DNA from 3 places in the Micromonospora sp. WMMD1155 genome. Region 3 is predicted to be linked to each of the others. Evidence: riboswitches for the same ligand, from Rfam matches in the RefSeq annotation. Region 3 holds a riboswitch; each other region holds the start of a gene.

Region 1 (6,658 bases), 1.5 Mb from region 3:
AAGCGACCGTACCATACCCCCGGGGGGTAGGCTATCCTTGCCGGCATGACCACACCCGCCCCGATTCGGGGATACACCGCCAGCAAGGACCAGCTGCTCGCGCGCCTCCGCAGGGTCGAGGGGCAGGTCCGGGGCATCGAGAAGATGGTCGACGACGACCGTTACTGCATCGACGTGCTCACCCAGATCTCCGCGATCCAGGCCGCCCTCGACAAGGTGGCGCTCGGGTTGCTCGACGGGCACGCCCGGCACTGCATGCACGAAGGGGCGGCCGAGGGCCGGGCCGACGAGATGGCCACCGAGATGATGGCGGCGGTCGGCCGTCTGATGAAGCGCGGCTGACAGCCCTCAGTCCGACTGCCCGAGACGGACCCGGCGCAGCAACTGCGCGTTGAGCGCCACCACGATCGTGGACGCCGACATCAGCACCGCCGCCAGCGCCGGACTCAACGCCACACCGGCCCACGCCAACACCCCCGCCGCCAGCGGCAGCGCCACCACGTTGTAGCCCGCCGCCCAGGCCAGGTTCTGCCGCATCGTGCGGTACGACGCCCGGGACAGCCGCACCACGGCACCCACCCCGCGCGGGTCCGACGACGCCAACACCACCCCGGCGGACTCGATCGCCACGTCGGTGCCCGCGCCGATCGCGATACCGACGTCCGCTCGGGCCAACGCCGGCGCGTCGTTCACGCCGTCGCCGACCATCGCCACGATCAACCCCCGCCGTTGCAGGTCGGCCACCCGGCTGTCCTTCTCCGCGGGCAGCACCTCGGCGAAGACCTCGTCGACGCCGGGCCGGAACCCGAGTTCGGCAGCGACCGCCTCGGCCACCGGCCGGGCGTCACCCGTGATCATGGCGATGGTCCGGACCCCCTCGGCGCGCAGCTCGTCGACGGCCCGCCGCGCCTCCGGGCGTACCTCGTCGGTCAGCGCGAACGCGCCGAGCACGGCCTCCGGCAGCCGCACCAGGTGCAGCACCGCGGCCCCCCGCGTCGACCACCGCCCGGTCGCCGTCTCCAGCTCGGTCGGTAACGCCAGGCTGAGTTCCCGCAGCAGCGCCGTACCGCCCACCGCGTACTCCGTACCGTCGACAGTCGCCCGCACGCCGCGGCCCGGCAGCGACCGGAACCCGGTGGCCGGGAGCGGTCCGGCGGGCCCGGCCGCCGCCACGATGGCCCGGGCCAGCGGATGTTCGCTGTCCGACTCGACGCCCGCCGCGATCCGCAGCACCTCGTCCCGCTGGACACCCGGCACCGGCAGCACGTCGGTCACCGCGTGCTCGCCCCGGGTCAACGTGCCGGTCTTGTCGAAGAGCACCGCACCGACGGTCCGCATCCGCTCCAACGCCGACCGGTCCTTGACCAGGATCCCGGACCGCGCGGCCAACGCGGTGGAGAGCGCGACGACCAGAGGGATGGCGAGGCCCAGCGCGTGCGGGCAGGCGATCACCAGCACGGTGACCGCGCGGACCACCGCCTCGTCGGGTCGGCCGAGCGCACTCCAGACCAGCACGGTCAGCACGGCGGTGCCGGTCGCCACGTAGAACAGTGCGGCCGCGAACCGGTCGGCGAGGAGTTGCGCCCGCCCACCCGAGCCCTGGGCCTGCGCGACCATCCGCTGGATCCCGGCGAGCGCGGTCTGCTCACCCAGCGCCTCGACGCGTACCCGGATCGCCGAGTCGGTGGCCACGGTGCCTGCCACCACCCGGTCACCAACCGACCGGGCGACCGGCCGTGACTCACCGGTGATCATCGACTCGTCCAGTTCGGCGTCGCCGTCGACGACGCGACCGTCCGCCGGCACCCGACCGCCCGGGCGGACCAGCACCACGTCACCGACCCGCAGGCCGGACACCGGCACCGCCTCGACCTGTCCGTCCGCCGCGACCCGTTCGGTCTCGTCCGGCAGCAGCGCGGCCAGCGCCGCGAGCGCCCCCCGGGCCTGCCCGATGGCCTTCATCTCCTGCCAGTGCCCGAGCAGCATGATGGTGACCAGCGCGGCCAACTCCCACCAGAAGTCCAGGTCGAAGGCGCCCACGCTGGTCGCCAGTGACGCCGCGTAGGCCACGGTGATCGCCATCGCGACCAGCAGCATCATCCCGGGGGCGCGGTCCCGCACCTCCCGCACCGCGCCGACGAGGAACGGCCAGCCGCCCCACCAGAACACCACCGAGCCGAGCACGGGGCCCACCCAGGAACGGCCTGGTACGTCCCAGCTCAGGCCCACCTGGTCCGACACCAGATGGCTGGCGAGGACCACCGGGACGGTGAGAGCCAGACAGACCCAGAAACGACGACGGAACATCTCGGGATCGTGCCCGGCGTGCTTGTCGTGCCCGGCGTGTTCGTCGTGCCCGGCGTGCTCGTCGTGCGGCGCCGCCGGGGTGTGCGGACCAGGGTCGGGCGGTGACGGTGCGGCCATGTCTCCAACATGCCGGTCGGTGAGCCGCCACGCGAGCGGTTCGACCGCCGACACTCCGTCACGACCTGCGTCCCCCGACCGGGCTGGTTAGCATTCCCCACGATGACCGCCGGTGGACCGAGGCACGAACGGGCAGCGTCGCCGTCGCACGGTGGTGCCGCGGCCAGCCGGTCGGGTCAGACCCTGACTGTCCGTGACCGAGCGATCGTCAGCCGGCGAACCGTCGAGTTCCTCCACCACGTTTCCGCAGTGACGGTGAACCGACCGGCCCACTGACACGTACCCCGCAACGGATCGTTGGGAGTCTCACCTTGGGTTCCGACCACGCCCGTCCCGCTCCGTCCGCCCCACCCCGGGTGCGACGGATCCTCGTCATGACCGTGGTGCCTCTCTTCGTCGCCACCGTGATCGCGGCCCTGGTCCTCTGGCCGCGCGGCGGGTCACCGCAGTCGGACGGCGAGGCGGACGTGCCGCGCTACCGCGGCACGGTGACCCGGGTGGTGATGGAACCGTGCCCGCCGTCGCCGTCGAGCCCCGAGGGCACACCGCGCGTCGGTGACGGCCGCTGCGGCACTGTCGACGTCCGTGTGGACGACGGACCGTCGGCCGGGGAGCAGGTCGAGACGCCGGTGCCCGACGGGCCGGGCGCACCCCGGGTCGAGGTCGGCGACGAGGTCATCCTGGTCGAGCTGACCGACCCGACCGACCCCACCATCAGCAACTGGAACGTCGCCGAGCACCAACGGGGCACCCCGATGCTGTGGTTGGCTGTCGTCTTCGCCGCCGCGATCGTCGCGTTCGGTCGGTGGCGGGGTCTCGCCGCGCTCGCCGGGCTGGCCGCCAGCTTCGCCATCCTGCTCACCTTCGTGTTGCCGGGTATCGGCGCGGGCAAGTCACCGCTACTGGTGGCGGTGGTCGGCGCCGCGCTGATCATGTTCGTGGTGCTCTACCTGACGCACGGGGTCACCGCACAGACGTCGGTGGCGGTGCTCGGCACACTGGGCAGCCTGGTGCTGACCGGCGTGCTCGCCACCGTCGCCACGGCCGCGACCCACCTCACCGGCTTCGGCAGTGAGGAAGCCACCACCCTGTCGATGTTCCAGGGCGACGTGGACCTGCACGGCCTGCTGCTCGCCGGCATCATCATCGGCTCCCTCGGGGTGCTCGACGACGTGACGGTCACCCAGGCGGCCACCGTCACCGAGTTGGCGCACGCCAACCCCGGCCTGACCCGGTTGCAGTTGTACCGGGCGGCGACCCGCGTCGGCCGGGCGCACATCGCGTCCACTGTCAACACCATCGTGCTGGCGTACGCGGGCGCGTCGCTGCCGCTGTTGCTCCTGCTCACCGCCGATTCGCGTCCGATCGGGCAGATCCTCACCAGCGAGTTCCTCGCCCAGGAGATCGTCCGCAGCGCGGTCGCCACCCTCGGCCTGATCGCCGCCGTGCCGCTGACCACCGGGCTGGCCGCGGTGGTGACCGCCGCCGGTCGCACGGACAGCACGTCGCCCGCCGACGCCACCGCCCCGCGACCGCAGCCGGACCGGGCCGAGGCGCTCGCCGCACTGATCTCACCGCGAACGGGTCACTCCGACGAGCCCGACCCGACGCGGCCCGCACCCCCATCGACCGCCGCCGACCGGTGGCCGGAGCCGAACAGGAGCACGGATACGACATGGTGACACTCCTCAGCGTGACCAGATCGGGCCCACACCCTGAGAACCGCGTCACTGGTCACTCACCGCTATGGCGAAATGACGCTTTTGGTCGGCATCCAGGCGTAGCTCACCCGGTCGACTCTCGGGTAACCTCGCTGCCGGTCACCGATGAAGGCGCGAAGCGGCGTCTGCGGTGCCACCGCCCAATCGCCAACCGGCGAGCCGGGGACCCAGGTACGTGGGGTGAATCCGCGTCAGCGGTAGGGGCCACTTCCGCCCCGAACCCGTCAGCTAACCCGGTCGGCGGTCGACGGAAGGGAACATTGTGACGGCACCCCTACGCCGCTGGTTGACACCCGTGGTGGCCGTGATCGCCGCACTGACCGTGCTCGCCGGGCCCCTCCCGGCCCACGCCGCCCCGACGACTCCCACCCCGTCCGGGCACGAGGAGGACGGCGAGCCGCAGCTGCTCACCGACGTCATCGAGCAGGCCAACCGCGACTACTCCGCAGCCAAGTCCCAATTGGACAAGTCCAAGAAGCGGCAGGGCGAGCTGGCGCGGGAGGTCGATCGGGCCCGGGCCGACCTGGACGCGCTGACCCCACAGGTCGGGCAGATCGCCGCCCAGTCGTACCGGACCGGCCGCATCGGCGCGCTCGCGATGCTGTTGGAGAGCAAGGCCCCGGACGCGTTCGTCCAGCGCGCCTCGCTTCTCGACGAGATGAACATGGTCAACGAGAAGAAGCTCGCCGAGGTCAACGCGGTGAAGGCCCGCGCCGAGCAGGCCAAGCAACTTCTCGACGCGGAGGTCCGCGAGCAGCAGAAGCAGACCGCCCTGATGGCGAAGCGCAAGAGCGAGGCGGACAAGGCGCTCTCCCTCGTCGGCGGAAAGGGCTTCACCGGCGGCCTGGTTGACGCCACGTCACCGGTTGCCAAGATCGGCCCCGGCCGCACCGCCGACGGCGACTGGAAGCCACAGTCGTGCAGCGAGAAGGACCCCACCACGTCCGGCTGCGTCACGCCCCGCACGCTGCACGCGTACAAGGAGGTCAAGCGGGCCGGCTTCAACCGGTTCGTCGGCTGCTACCGCTCCGGTGGGCCGTGGGAGCACCCGAAGGGCCGCGCCTGCGACTGGTCGCTGCAGAAGAGCGGCTTCGCCCCGTGGCACAACGAGGACACCCGGAAGTACGGCAACAACGTCGCCGCATTCCTCATCCGCAACGCCGACCGGCTGGGCATCTACTACGTGATCTGGAACCGCCAGATCTGGTTCCCGGCGACCGGCTGGAAGTCGTACAGCGGGCCGTCGAACCACACCGACCACGTCCACATGTCGCTGCTCTGACCCACAGGGGTATCGACCGAGGGCCGTTCCGCGTCGCGCGGAACGGCCCTCGTCGCGTCCGGTGACCGAGCGGCCCCGGTCGGGCAGGGAGCGGCCCTCGTCGCGTCCGGCGGCCGAACGGCCCTCGTCGCGTCCGGCGGCCGAGCGGCTCCGGTCGGGTCAGGCGGCGGCGGGCGCGGCCGGGTCGCTGTCGAGGGTCGTGAAGCCGGCCGGCACCGCGGCCACCGGGCGCACCTCGCCGGCGGCGAGCCGGTACGACACACCGACTACCGCGCACCGCCCCTGGGCCACCGCATCGGCCAGCACGGGCGACTGCCCGAGCAGAGTCTCGACCGTCTGTGCGATGTGGATGTCGACGATGCCGTCGATGTCCCGCACACCCTCGGCCTCGGCGCGGCGCAGGCTGGGCAGCACGGCGTCGACCACCGCGGGCAGGTGCCCCGGCGGGCGGGTGCCGGTCGCGGCGGCCTCCCGGGCCGCCTGGACCGCGCCGCACGAGTCGTGACCGAGCACCACCACCAGCGGGGCGCCGAGCACCGTCACCGCGTACTCCACGCTGCCGAGCACCTCCGGACCGGCGGTGTGGCCGGCGGTGCGGACCACGAACAGGTCGCCCAGCCCACGGTCGAAGATGATCTCGGCGGCCAGGCGGGAGTCGGAACAGCCGACGATCACCGCGAACGGGTGCTGCCCGTCGGCCACGGCGGCCCGGCGCCCGGCGTCCTGGTTGGGGTGGTGCGGGGTGCCGTCGACGAAGCGCCGGTTGCCGGCCACCAACTCGGTGTACGCCCCTACCGGCCCGCTCGACGCGGGTGCCCGGTCGGCAGTCCGCTGCGGCCCCGGCTGCCCGCCGGTCGTCCCGGAATGACTCATTCCGCACCTCGTCTCGACGCATCTGACCTGGTCAAACGGCTTCAGGCAGGCCGGCGGCGGGCGCTGGCTCGGGATCCACCGTCACACGCACCGAAAGACGCGTCAAGGGATGCGTGATATAGATTTCATACGTTGACCCCGAATCGACGGCTGGGCGACGCACCGAGGGCGGACATCCGGAGAGGCGGTCACACGATGGCGAGCACGCCGACCGGCAGCGGGCGGAACTGGACATTCCTCACCAACCACGGGCACGTCCTGCTGGCCATCGCCCGCGACCCGACCGCCCGGCTGCGGGATGTCGCCGCCGAGGTCGGGGTGACCGAACGCGCCGCGCAGGCGATCGTCGCCGACCTGG
Region 2 (6,658 bases), 3.6 Mb from region 3:
GCCGGGCCGGCTTCGACGGGGTGTTCGCCGCGCTCTGGGCGCAGGCCCGTGAGGTGGGCGTCACCCGGCTGCCGGAGCAGCGGGCCTTCGAGGCGGAGATCGCCGAGCGGTCGGAGTTCCGGGAGTTCCTGAAGGCGTGGTGGCCGCGTCTGCACCCTCGGCACGTTCTCGGCTGGCTGACCCGGCCGGACCGGCTGCGCCGGTACGCCGGGGGGATCCTCTCCGGCGCGGAGATCCGGCTGCTCACCGCCGCGTACCGGGACCTGGACTCGGCCGGGCTCACCATCGCCGACATCGCGCTGCTGGACGAACTGGACGCGCTGCTCGGGAAGCCGGCACAACCGGCCCGGGCCCGTCGTGACCCGTTCCAGCTCGCCGGGGGCGTACGCGAGCTGAGCACCGCCGCCGACCGACAGCGGGCCGCCCGGGCGGCGGCCCGGGAGCGGCCGGAGGACTACCGGGAGTACGCGCACGTGGTCGTCGACGAGGCGCAGGACGTCTCACCGATGCAGTGGCGGATGATCGGCCGTCGGGGGCGGTTGGCCTCCTGGACCGTGGTGGGTGACCCCGCGCAGACCGCGTGGACCGGCGACCCCGACGAGTTGGACCGGGCCCGGGACCAGGCGCTGGGGCGGCGCAAACGGCACGACTTCACGCTGACCACGAACTACCGCAACTCCTCCGAGATCTTCGCGGTGGCGGCGGCGGAGATCCGTCGGCTGTACCCGGATCTGCCGCTGCCGAGCGCCGTCCGCTCCACCGGGGTCGATCCGGTCGAGTTGGTGGTGCCCGCGACCGGGCTGGAGACCGCGACCGTGAAGGCGGCCGCCGACCTGCTGGCCGAGGTGGAGGGCACGGTCGGCGTGATCACGCCGGTGCCGCGCCGCGACGAGGTCGTCGGCTGGCTCGACGCGCTCGCCGCGCCGAGGTTGCAGGTGGTCACCAGCCTGGAGGCCAAGGGCATGGAGTACGACGGAGTGGTGCTGGTCGCGCCGAGCGAGATCCGGGCGGATCCGGGCGCCGGAGTACGCACCCTGTACGTGGCGCTGTCCCGGGCCACCCAGCGACTCACCACCATCGACCCGACCGGCTGACCTGCCCGGATGAGGCCGATGAGAGCCCGCCGCCCTGACACTTGCACACATTGCGATGTGAACATACATTGGACCGGATCCCGGATCGCGGCGGAAGGTGATTCACGTGGGCGCAGGTCATGACCACCACCACGGGTCCGTCGCCAATGCCGCGCACCAGCACCGGGGGCGACTCTGGGCGGCGTTCGGGCTGCTCGCCACCCTGATGGTGGTCGAGGCGGTGACCGCCCTGCACACCGGCTCACTCGCCCTGCTCTCCGATGCCGGGCACATGTTCACCGACGTGCTCGGCATCGGCATGGCGCTCGCCGCGATCACCGCCACCCGACGGGCCACCGGCGACCCGCAGCGCACCTTCGGGCTCTACCGACTCGAGGTGCTCGCCGCGCTGGCCAACGCCGTCCTGCTCTCCGGCGTCGCGGTCTACGTGGTGATCGAGGCGATCCGCCGCTTCGGCGACCCGCACGAGGTCATCACCGGTCCGATGCTCGTGGTGGCGGTGCTCGGCCTGCTGGCGAACATCGCCGCGTTCGGCCTGCTCCGCGCCGGCGCGCGGGAGAGCATCAACATCCAGGGCGCCTACCTGGAGGTGCTCGGCGACCTGCTCGGCTCGGTCGGCGTGATCGGCGCGGCGGTGCTCATCACCGTCACCGACTGGTGGTGGGCCGATCCGCTGGTCGCCGTCGCCATCGGCGTGTTCATCCTGCCGCGCACCTGGCGGCTGGCCCGCGCGGCCATCCGCATCCTGGTGCAGGCCGCACCGGAACACCTCCAGGTGACCGCCGTGCACGACCGGCTGGCCGCAGTCCCCGGCGTGGTCGAGGTGCACGACCTGCACGTCTGGACGCTCACCTCGGGCATGGACGTCGCCTCCGCCCACCTGACCATGGAGCCCGGCGCGGAGGTCGGCGCGGTGCTCACCGCCGCGCGCACCGCCCTGCACGACGACTTCCGCATCGAGCACGCCACGTTGCAGATCGAGCCGGGCGCGGCATCCGGAGAATGCGGCTCCATCGAGTGGTGAAGGTCGATTCACCGTGATGACGCACGCACCGTCCGTCACATTCGCTGCAGCGGCCCCACCGGTACCGGTAGGCTCTGTCCCGGCCGCCACCAGGCGGCGCCTCCCGGCGCCGGTGGTGGTCGTCGCCTAATCGCCCGCACGGGCGAACCGGGGAACCACGTTCCTGGGGTGCATCCGCGTCAGCGGTAGGGATCTTCCGTCCCGAACCCGTCAGCTAACCCGGTCGGCGGCTGACGGAAGGACTGCGCAGTGGCACCAGCACGACCACCCGCCGCCCGACTGGCGGCCCTGATCGTCGCGATGCTCGCTCTCGGCGTCGCGCTCCCGGCCGGCACCGCCTCGGCCGCTCCCCCGACCGGCCAGCGGGCCGCCGCACCCGACTCCGACGAAGAGGGCGGCACCCCGGCACTCCGCGCCCAACTGGAGGCCGCCAGCAAGGGCTACCTGGACGCGAAACGCGCCCTGGACACCTCCGTGCAGCGGCAGCAGCAGCTCACCACCCAACTGAAGACCATCGAGGTCGAGCTCGACCAGCGCAGCGGCAAGGTCGGCGAGATCGCCGGCGTCGCGTACCGCACCGGACGACTCAGCACGATCTCGGCGCTGCTCAACAGCAACACCCCGGAAGGCTTCATGGACCGGGCCGCCTCCCTGGACGCGGTGGCCGCCAACGAGGACCGGGTGCTGCGCGACCTCCTCACCACCAAGGACCAGGCCAACCGCACCCGCGCCGCCCTGGACGGTGAGATCACCGAACAACGCAAGCAGGTCGCGGTGATGGCCAAGCGCAAGGAGCAGGCCGAGCGGGCCCTGACCGTCGCCACGGCCCCGAAGCCACAGACCACCGCCGACACCGGCTCCAACCGGGGCACCTCCACCAGCAACGCGAAGGCCGCGCCCCGCAACTCCGACGGCTCCTGGCCGAAGGAGTCGTGCAGCGTCGACGACCCCACGCCGGCCAGCGGCTGCATCACCCCGCGCACCCTGCACGCCCTCAACCAGGCCAAGGCAGCCGGCTTCACCAGGTACGTCTCCTGCCACCGCAGCGGGGGCTCCGGCGAACACCCGAAGGGCCGAGCCTGCGACTTCGCCGCGCAGAAGGGCGGCTTCGGCGGGGACGCCACCGGCGGCGACAAGACGTACGGCAACAACCTGGCCGCGTACTTCATCCGCAACGCCGACCGGCTCGCCGTGCTCTACGTGATCTGGTACCGGCAGATCTGGCTGCCCAGCAGCGGGTGGAAGTCGTACAGCGGGGCGGGCGGCGACCCGTCCAGCGACCACACCAACCACGTACACCTGTCCGTCTACTGACCACCCGTGGCCGGTGCCCACCTGCCCGGGGGCACCGGCCACGGCTACGTCGCGGGGCGTACACCCGATGTCGCCGGTCGTCGGACGACCCGGCCGCGGTCGACGGGCAACATCGCGGTATGCCTCGGATCCCACCGGCCGCCCGCAAGGGGCTGCTCACCCTGCACCTGGTCACCTCGCTGGGCTGGCTCGGCACCGACCTGGTGCTGCTCACCCTCGGCATCGCCGTGCAACGGGGCGGCGACCCGGCGGTGCTCTACCCGGTCGGCGCGCTGGTCGGCACGGTCCTGTTCGCGCCACTGAGCATCCTGGTCTGGCTGGTCGGCGTCGCCAGCGCGCTGCTCACACCGTGGGGCCTGCTGCGCTACCGGTGGGTGCTGGTCAAGCTCGTGCTCACCACGGTGATGGTCGGGCTGGTGCTGTTCCTGCTCACCCCGAACCTGCGCCACGCCGGGGCGTTGAGCGCCGCCCTGCCCGCGCGGGACCGCGCCGACCTGGTGATCGCACCAGCAGTGTCGACCAGCCTCATGATCATCGCGACGGTGCTCTCCACCTACAAGCCGTGGGGACGGCAGCGGGCCGCCCGACCAGCCACCGTGAGCAACGCCCGCAGGTCGACGCCCACGGCGCCCTGACCAGGCCACAGCGGTGACCACGCCGCGTGGGTGGCCGTGCCCCGACGCCCCTGCGGTGACCTCGCCGTGACCGCGACCCACGCCTGCGGCCTGCACATCCTCGCCGACGCGCCCACCGGGGAGCCCAGCGGTGACCACACCGCGACCGCGACCACGCGCCTGACCGAACCCACACCCCCGACCGCCGCCACGCCCCCCGACCGCGACCGCACCCCGACCGTGACCACGGGACCATGATCGCGCTACAACCATGATGCAGGGGTCTCCTGGGCACCATCAGGCCACTACATCCATGATCGAGCGTGGCCTTGACGGCTGCGGGCTCGCCGATCCGCTCCGGGCGGTCGCGCCGGGTGTTTCGACCTCAAGATCCCCGCAACATCAGGGATAGTGCTGCCTCCTGCGCCCCGGAGGCAGCAACATCCGGGATGTTGCTCGGATCTTGGCGCGCGGCGCGAGACGCGAGACGCGGCGCGCGGGGCGCGCACGCGCGGGGCGCGCACGCGCGGGGCGCGCAGGCGCGGGGCGCGCACGCGCGGGGCGCGCACGCGCGGGGTCAGGTGGTGGGTGGGGGGTTGCTGGCGCGTTCCAGGGCCGGGCCCAGGCGGGTGGCCAGGGCGAGGTGAGCGGCACGGGCCTGGCGGAACGCGTACCGGAACAGCGGTGTCGGCGCGGTCAGGGTGATCTCGACGTCGACGCGGACCAGGCCGTCCGGCTCGGGGCGTAGCCGGGTGTGGTTGTGGACGGTGGTGGCCGGCCACTGACGGGCCACCATGACGATCTCGTCGTCCTCGTTGCTCAGTACGTCCGCGTGGTAGGTGGTGGTGAAGCGCAGCGGGCCGGCCGCCAGCCGGTCGTTGATCGTGTAGCTGGCCTGCGCGCCGGGGCGGGGCGGCAGTCGGCGGACCCGGACGATCAGTGGGTGCAGCTCACCCTGCCGGGTCAGGTCGCTGAGCAGCGCGGCCGCGTGGGCGACCGAGCATCGGGCCTGAACGGTGTAGCTGAAGGTATCGCTGCTGAGCACACCGTCTCCCGCCGTCGACTGTCGCACGATCGTCCCCTACCGATGTCTGGCTGGCAACGCCCCGCTGGGCGGGCGTCGGAGGATGGGATGCAAGCTACTATTTGTCGCATTAGTGATGAATAACCCAACCGTGCTGAGGGTGGACACCATGAACGGCGACGATCCGGTGAGCGGGCACGTGATGGTCTTCGCGCCAACGCCACAGCTGACGGTGACCGTGGACCAGCCCAACGACCACCCGGAGTTGCACCTGCACCCCGGCGGGCAGGGCGTCTGGCAGGCCCGGATGGTGATGTCGCTCGGCGTCGACGTGGTGCTCTGCGCCGCCCTCGGCGGCGAGATCGGGCAGGTGCTGGAGCCGCTGCTGGTCAGCGAGGGCGTCGACCTCAAGATGGTGGTCCGTGACTCCGGCAGCGGCGGGTACGTGCACGACCGCCGGGGCGGGTCCCGGGAGGAGATCGCGGACGTGCCGGGGCAGCCGTTGAGCCGACACGAACTCGACGAGCTGTACAACCTGGCCCTCGGGGAGGGCTTGGCGGCGGCCGTGAGCATCCTCAGCGGGCCGAACGAGCCGTGGCTCGTCCCCGCCGACCTGTACCGGCGGTTCGCGGCGGACCTCGGCGCCAACGGCGGCCGGGTGGTGGTCGACCTCTCCGGCGATCATCTCTCCGCGGTGCTGGAGAGCGGGGTGTTCTTCCTCAAGGTGAGCCACGAGGAGCTGATCCGCGACGGCCGCGCCCGCACCGACGACAGCGTGGAGTTGACCCGGGCGATGTACGAGCTGCACGCGGCCGGTGCCGAGACGGTGGTGGTGAGCCGGGCCGACCAGCCGGCGCTCGCGCTCATCGACGGGGAGTTGTTCGAGGTCGAGATGCCCCGGCTGGAGGCGGCCGATCCGCGCGGCGCGGGCGACTCGATGACCGCCGGGGTCGCCGCCGTCGTGGCCGGCGGCGGGGACATCCGGACCGCCATCCGGACCGGCGCCGCAGCCGGCGCGTTGAACGTGACCCGGCACGGCCTGGGCACCGGACGGCTGGACTCGATCACCGGACTCGTGGACCGGGTCCGGCTGGTACCGGCGGACAGCCGGCCACAGGAGCGGACCACCCCCGAGGAGCTGGCCGACCGGGTGGTCGACCGATGACCCTGCGGGTCCTGATCACCAACGACGACGGGATAGCAGCACCCGGCATCCAGGCACTCGCCTGGGCGGCCGTGCAGCGGGGCCTGGACGTGGTGGTCGCCGCGCCCTTGGAGGAGGCGAGCGGCACCAGCGCCGCGATGAGCGCGATGGAACGGGACGGGAGGGTCGTCGTGAACGATCATCCGCTACCGGACCTGGCGGGAGTGCCCGCGTACGGAGTCGGCGGCTCCCCCGGGTTCATCACGCTGATCGCCCTGCACGGCGCGTTCGGTCCGCCCCCGTCGGTGGTGCTCTCCGGAATCAACAGGGGCGCCAACGCCGGCCGGGCGGTGCTGCACTCGGGAACGGTGGGGGCCGCGTTCACCGCCGCCACGAACGGGTGTCGCGCCATGGCGGTCTCCCTCGACGTGCTCTCCGCGGGTG
Region 3 (6,658 bases):
CGGGCCGAGGACGTCGAGGCCGCGCTGACGACCGCGTTCGAGGCCACCGGCCGGATCGACCACGTGGTGGTCACCGCCGGGATCCTGGAGCGGGGCGAACTCGCCGAGATGGACGAGGAGACCATGGACCGGGTGCTCCAGGTCAACTTCGTCGGCCCGGTGACCATCGCCCGCCAGGCGCTGCCCTATCTGCAGCAGACCAAGGGCCAACTGCTGCTGTACACCTCCAGCTCCTACACCCGTGGGCGGGCCCGCTACGCGCTCTACTCGGCCACCAAGGCCGCCCTGGTCAACCTGACCCAGGCGCTCGCCGACGAGTGGGCCGACGTCGGCGTACGCGTCAACTGCATCAACCCGGAGCGGACCGCCACCCCGATGCGGACGCGGGCCTTCGGCGAGGAGCCGGAGCACACGCTGCTCGCCGCGGAGGCCGTCGCCCAGTCGTCCCTGGACGTGCTGATCTCCGACCTGACCGGCCAGGTGATCGACGTACGCCGGGCGCCCGGTGACGCGGGCACGCCGAGCGTGCCGACGCAGGGCGGGCCGGGTCAGGTCGAGACGGCGGCCGACGCGGCGTCGGCCAACTGACGCCCACGCCTGCGGAACCACGAACGGAGCGACATGCGCGGCGACCTGGTCCGAAAGTTGGCTGCCCGCTGCCTGAGCACCGGCTTGGCCGTGCTGGCCTTCGTCGTGCTGGCGCTCACCGACGCCACCGGCTGGGGCCTGGCGGTGGCCGTCGCGGCAGTGGTCGCGGCGGCCGCGGAGCAGCGCGTCCGGCCCGGCGCCGACCTCGTCGCGGAGACGACGCTGATCGCCGCCGCCGTCCTGGTGGGTTACTGGCGGCGGCTGGACGACGGGTTCGACGTGGCGCTGGTCGCCACCGCACTGGTCCTGCTGGGGCTGGTGCTGCTGGTGGGGCCCCTGCGGACCGCCGGCAACCTGGAGATCCGGGCGGCGAACCTGCCGGTTCGCGCCTGGACGCCGGTGGTCGCCGACCAGCTCGGCACCGCGCTGCTCGGGCTGCTCGCCGTGGTGGCCGTCGCCGCCGCGCTGACAGTGCCGGCCGTGGTGCCACTGCTCGCCAGCCTGCTGGTCGGTGCGGGTGCCGGGGCGGTCGGGCTGGACCTGGCCCGGCGGCGGTTCCGGCCGGGCGCCGGCGGTGGGGCGGTGGGCCGCGCGCTGCGTCGGCACCAGCCGGAGTTCGTGCTCTACTTCTCGGCCCCGCCCGGTTCGGAATACCAGGTCACCATGTGGCTGCCGTACCTGCAGCGGATCGGCCGCCCGTTCCTGGTCATGCTGCGCGAGCCGGAGTTCCTCGCCCCGGTCGCCGCGGCCACCGACGCCCCGGTGGTCTACTGCCCGACCCTGCGGGCCATGGACGAGGCGCTGGTGCCGAGCGTGCGGGCGGCGTTCTACGTCAACCACGGGGCGAAGAACAGCCACTGCATCCGTTTCACCCAGCTCACCCACGTCCAGTTGCACCACGGCGACAGCGACAAGGCGCCGAGCGCCAACCCGGTGTCCGGGATCTTCGACCGGATCTTCGTGGCCGGTCCGGCCGCGATCGACAGATACGCCCGCGCCGGGGTGCGGATCCCCGCCGAGAAGTTCGTGGTGGTCGGCCGCCCGCAGGTCGAGTCGATCCAGGTACGCCCGGAGCCCGCGCGGGGTCTGGCCCACCCCACCGTGCTCTACACCCCCACCTGGACCGGGCACCACGCCGACGCCGACTACTGCTCCCTGCCGGTGGCCGAGCGGTTGCTGCGTTCGCTGCTGGAACGCGGCGCGACGGTGATCCTGCGGGCGCACCCGTACACGACGCAGAACCCGTCGTCGGCACGCCAGTTGGGCCGGCTGACCGAGCTGCTGGCCGCCGACCGGGCCCGCACCGGCCGGCAGCACGTGTTCGGCGCGGCGGCCCGGGAGCTGAGCCTCACCGAGTGCGTCAACTCCTCCGACGCCCTGGTCTCCGACGTGTCCGGGGTGATCTCCGACTACCTCTACTCCGGCAAGCCGTACGCGGTGACCGACATGGGCGGCGCGGGCGACCGGTTCGTGGAACGCTTCCCGCTGGCCGGTTCGGGTTACGTGCTGCGCGGAGACATGTCCAACCTGGACGGTGTGCTGACCGACCTGCTGGACACCGACCCGCTGGCCGAGGCCCGCTGGGCCACCCGCCGCCGCTACCTGGGCGACTTCCCCGCCGAGTCGTACGCCGAGGCGTTCCTGACCGCCGCCCGCCGGGAGCTGGCACCGACGCCGGAACTGGCCGCGCCCACACCGGTGTAGCTCCTCAGCGGTACGGGTCCAGCAGCGCCAGCACGGCCGCCGGGTCCTGCACGTGCGCGTTGTGGCCGAGACCGGGCAGCGTGGCGACCGGCACCCCGTACTCCTTGAGCTGTTCGTCGGTGACCATCGGGTCGTGCTCGCCGCGCGCCAGCACGACCGGCACGTCGGTCGCCGCCAGCAGCGCGGTCAGGTCGGGCTCTCCCACGGCGAACGCGGTCGGGTCCATGGCGAGGCGCCACCGACCGTCGACCTGACGCAGCCCGGCGTCCACCACCGGATCGTCCGGCGGGACCAGACCGGCCAGGCCGGACACCCGCAGGTAGCGGCGTGCCGCCTCGGCGCGGGTGGCGAACCAGCTCACCGGCCGCGCGGCGAGGTCGGCCGCGCGGGTCAGCTCGTCGGGTGACCAGACGGCCTTGATGCCCAGGCCCACCACCGCGTCCACCGGTGCCCCGGCGGCGCGGGCGGCCAACGCGAGGCCGACCACCCCGCCCAGCGAGTGTCCGAGCACCACGAGCCGGTCGCCGGGCGCCAGGCCGCGCGCCACCCGGTCGGCGAACCCCGCGAAGGTGTACGACGGCAGCGGCTCCGCCCAACCGTGACCGGCCAGATCCGGTGCCAGCCACCGTCCCGCCCAGCGCTGCTCCAGCAACGGCGCCCACGGCAACCAGACGTCCCCGGTCGTGCCCATCCCGTGCAGGAGCAGCAGGACCCGCCCACGACCGGCTTGACCACCCCATTCATCCACCACGGCCGCAGTCTCCCACGGTTCTCGGCCGGGTACGAGAGTCGTCGCCTCCGCCGGACACCGACGGCACCGACGAGAACGCCGCGGGCGTCGGCCCCTTGTGGGGGACGACGCCCGCGGCGGTCAGCGTGCCCGGGTCAGGCGGAGTAGCCCCGGCTGGCGATCCAGTTGGCCAGGTCGATCGTGGTGATCCAGTACGACGGGTCGGCGGCGTTGGCCGAGTCGGCGATCCGCACGGTACGGCCGTTGTCCTGGTAACCCACGACGGCGATGTAGTGCCCGCCGCCGTAGGAGTGCCAGCCGCCGTCGGTGTCGACGGCGTCGCCGACGACGTTCGCGACCACGCCGCGGCCGTCGGTGATGGCCTCGACGACGTCGGCCTGGAGCCGGTCCATCTGGGCCGGGCTGGGGGCCCCGGCGAACATCCGGGTCCGGTACGGGGAACCCTTCACCTCGGCGTTGAGCACCCGGGTGGTGTCCTCAGCCGAGTTGGTGCCCATCTCGGTGGTGCCCAACTCCGCGCCGAGCTCCTCCTGGGTGCGGTCGATCCCGGCGGCGCTGAGGGCGTTACGGGTGGCCGCCGGACCGCAGTTGTAGTACGTGTTCTGCGCCTCGTAGTCGTAGTCCAGCACCTTGGTCGCGGGCGGCTTCGGCGGCGTCGGCTTACGGGTGAGGTCGGGGTTGCTCTTGGCCTTGGCCGCCGGCGACGCGGCGCTGGTGGCCGGGGCGGCGGTGGTCGGCGCGGCGCCGGCCGACGGGGATTCCGCGCGCACCTCACCACGGGAGGCGGCGACGTCGCTGCGCATCTCGGCGACGGTGGTCGCGGTGCGCCGGCCGGCGGGGGCGTCGTCGGCGGTGGTGAGCAGGGCGCCGGTGGTGGTGGCGATGGCCAGGGCCGCAGCGGAGGCGGCGACGATCTGGTACGGGCGCTCGGTGGCGAAACGGCGGAGCTGACGCTGCAGGGTGTGCTTCACGGGGTCCTCCACGGATCGGGGGGAGAGCGGCACACCGGCGCCCGAACCGGTGTCCGGGCAGGCGTCGACGCGCGGACCGTGGTCCGCGGATGGTGAACCGCTCAGGGGAACGCCCGGCGCGGCCGGGCGGTTGGGCGATGACCCGGGGGTCAGCTCACCGTCACTGGACGGATGAGCGGGGGCACCGCTGCGCCGTGGAGGCGAGGGAACAACCAAGGGGTGGAAAGGTGCTGCACGAGGATGGAACTCCTTCCGACACCGCCTACCGGGTTAGCTGACGGATTCGGGCGGGAAGATCGCCCTACCGCGGGCCATTGCTCGCGGATTCACCCCGGACTTACTGATGGGTCCCCGGTTCGTTGATCACGATTGAGCGGGTCGGCGCGGCGTCGCCTTCTGCGATCGGTTACCGCACCGGACGGGACGACAGTACTGGCCCGTCCGCACCCCTGCCAAGCCAGCTTCACCTGCGTAAACCCGAAATGGCGAGGCAATTTCTGCGCGTATTGCCGATGACGTGACTCGATGGGACAAGCGGTTGCGGTGACGCCTGGGGGCGACAACCGGACAGGCCGCCAACTATGCGACCGGATTCGCCGGAAGAATCGCGCCGATCGCGCCGGACGCCCGATTCCCGGTCGGCGTGAGCCGGCTCACGTCACGGATCGGGCTCAACTCGCCCGGGCCGGCCGCCAGCGTGCCACGACCGCGGGTCGGAACGCGCCGGTCACCGCCCGCCGCGCGGGTAGCGGGTCGGTTCGCAGCCGGACCGCCGCCGCCCCGGCCTCCGTGGCGAGGACCCGTGCCGAGTCGGCAGCCAGTTCGGCGTCCCGCCAGGCGGCCCGTTCCCGGGCCGAGGCGGCCTGGTAGTCGGCCAGCCTCGCGTCCCGGATCGTCCGGCTGAGCAGCACCTCCTGCTCGACCGGGTGCCGCCGGGGATCCCAGCCGCGCCGATGCGCGAACACGTCGCCGAGCTGCGCCATGGTCAGGTCGCCCCGCCAGTACGCCGCCATCGCCGCGCGATGCAGGTAGCGCTCCCGGGCGGCGTACTCGGCCGGGGTATGGGGGGTGTGCGGGGTGGGCAGCGCCCCGGCACCCGCGAAGCGACGGGCGGCGGTGTCCGCCTCGTCGTAGGCGGCCCAGGACCGCTCCATCTCCTCCTGAGCGGTCAGCCAGGCGGCACGCCGCCGCTGCGCGGTCCTGGCCGCGCCGGCCGCGGCGACCGCCACCTCCTCGGCGTACCGACGCCGGTCGGCGGCCTCGGCGGCGGCCACCTCCCGAGCGGTGGGGGCGGTCGAGGGCGGATCGTCCGCGGGCCGGTCCCGGTCGGGGCGGGCCACCAGCAGGGCGAGTACGCCGAGGGCCAGCAGGAACAGCGTCGACCAGATGGCGGCGGCCTGCGGCACCTCGGTCACGAACTGGTAGAAGACAGCGGTCTCCATGGTCGGCACCTCGGGCAGAGAGCGATGCGATGGGGAGCCGCACCGGCCACCGGGCCACGGCGGAGCACGGGCCGGTGGGGCGCGGAGCTGGTGGATCGACAGGCGCGGCGGCGGGACGCTCGTCCCGGTGACTCAGCGCCCGGGCGGGGCTCGGGGTGCCCGGCTGCTCGGGGCGTGGCCGAGGGGCAGCCGGTCGGACCCGGCCACGCCCACCGGCAGCGGGCCGGTCGTGACAGCGACCTGCTCAGCGGGCGGCGCTGGTTGCGGGTCGACCGACCACGCCGAGGAGGTGTCCTCGACGGGCTGCTCGGTCACCGCCCGCGCCTCGTGCACGCCCTCCTGCGTGGAGGTGGACGAGCAGGTCGCCGGGAGCGTGCCGGGGGCGAACGACTGTGGCACGGCGGCCGAGGCCGGGCCCGCGCCGAGCGCCAGAGCCGCGACGACGGCGAGGCTGGTCAGCACCCGCGTCGCCCAGCGCGCCACCCACCACAGCGGACAGGTGAGCGCGACCGGAAGCACGAGCCCACGCTACCGCCGTACCGGCCTCGGCGCACCGACCACGGGCGTGTCGTCCAGCGCCGCGCCGAACCCCCGCTGAGCAGGGTGGACGGTGTCAGCGCGAGTCGACGTACGGTGATCGGTCGTTGGTCTGCTCGCCGCCGGCGGCGGCGTCGGGGCCGCCCGCGCGTTGTCGGGGGACGGTCGTCGGACGGGCCGGGCGGCGCGGTGCGAGTCGACGCATCATCGGCGTCTCGACGAAGCGGTGCAGCAGCCCGGCGAGAACCAGGTTCACCACCAGGAAGCCGAGCACCACGACCGGACCGCGCCAGCCCGTGAACCCGGTCCCCCAGTCGCCGCTCAACCGCAGCACGCTCGTCATCACCAGGACGTGCACCAGGTAGAAGGCGAAGGAGACCTCCCCGAGCCAGACCAGCGGCCGGGACCGCCACGGCGACCGCTTGTCCCGCACGTCGGCGTCCGCGGCGGCGGTGATCACCAACAGGTACGCGACAGCGAGCAGCGTGGTCCACAACTCCGCGCGGATCCACTGGGCGGCCGCCACCCAGGTGGCCACGAAGACCAGGCTGGCGACGGTCAGCCCCGGGCCGCGCCAGAGACCCCGGCGCATCAACTCGGCCGCGACCGCGCCCAACCAGAACTCCAGCGACCGTACCGGCGGGAAGATCTGGGTGAACCACCAC

What was found. A riboswitch is a leader RNA that binds a small molecule or an ion and turns the genes downstream of it on or off. The one in region 3 is predicted to bind cyclic di-AMP.
Region 1: it holds a riboswitch for cyclic di-AMP, as region 3 does, so the genes downstream of both, O7617_RS09490 (hypothetical protein) here and O7617_RS02415 (C39 family peptidase) in region 3, are expected to answer to the same signal.
Region 2: it holds a riboswitch for cyclic di-AMP, as region 3 does, so the genes downstream of both, O7617_RS19915 (hypothetical protein) here and O7617_RS02415 (C39 family peptidase) in region 3, are expected to answer to the same signal.

Annotation. Positions count from the first base shown of each region.
Region 1 is NZ_CP120742.1:2,116,011-2,122,668, forward strand. Features, by position in the region: gene O7617_RS09475 (metal-sensitive transcriptional regulator) at 46-342, shown strand; gene O7617_RS09480 (heavy metal translocating P-type ATPase) at 349-2,307, opposite strand; gene O7617_RS09485 (YibE/F family protein) at 2,736-4,106, shown strand; cyclic di-AMP (ydaO/yuaA leader) riboswitch at 4,273-4,403, shown strand; gene O7617_RS09490 (hypothetical protein) at 4,408-5,427, shown strand; gene O7617_RS09495 (carbonic anhydrase) at 5,587-6,300, opposite strand; gene O7617_RS09500 (MarR family winged helix-turn-helix transcriptional regulator) at 6,496-6,658, shown strand, end outside.
Region 2 is NZ_CP120742.1:4,306,201-4,312,858, reverse strand. Features, by position in the region: gene O7617_RS19925 (AAA family ATPase) at 1-1,094, shown strand, start outside; gene O7617_RS19920 (cation diffusion facilitator family transporter) at 1,201-2,118, shown strand; cyclic di-AMP (ydaO/yuaA leader) riboswitch at 2,232-2,363, shown strand; gene O7617_RS19915 (hypothetical protein) at 2,419-3,432, shown strand; gene O7617_RS19910 (hypothetical protein) at 3,552-4,067, shown strand; gene O7617_RS19905 (hypothetical protein) at 4,134-4,304, shown strand; gene O7617_RS19900 (SRPBCC family protein) at 4,624-5,091, opposite strand; gene O7617_RS19895 (PfkB family carbohydrate kinase) at 5,240-6,235, shown strand; gene O7617_RS19890 (5'/3'-nucleotidase SurE) at 6,232-6,658, shown strand, end outside.
Region 3 is NZ_CP120742.1:586,357-593,014, forward strand. Features, by position in the region: gene O7617_RS02400 (bifunctional cytidylyltransferase/SDR family oxidoreductase) at 1-588, shown strand, start outside; gene O7617_RS02405 (CDP-glycerol glycerophosphotransferase family protein) at 622-2,292, shown strand; gene O7617_RS02410 (alpha/beta hydrolase) at 2,297-3,043, opposite strand; gene O7617_RS02415 (C39 family peptidase) at 3,178-4,014, opposite strand; cyclic di-AMP (ydaO/yuaA leader) riboswitch at 4,259-4,400, opposite strand; gene O7617_RS02420 (hypothetical protein) at 4,686-5,456, opposite strand; gene O7617_RS02425 (hypothetical protein) at 5,589-5,975, opposite strand; gene O7617_RS02430 (acyltransferase) at 6,070-6,658, opposite strand, start outside.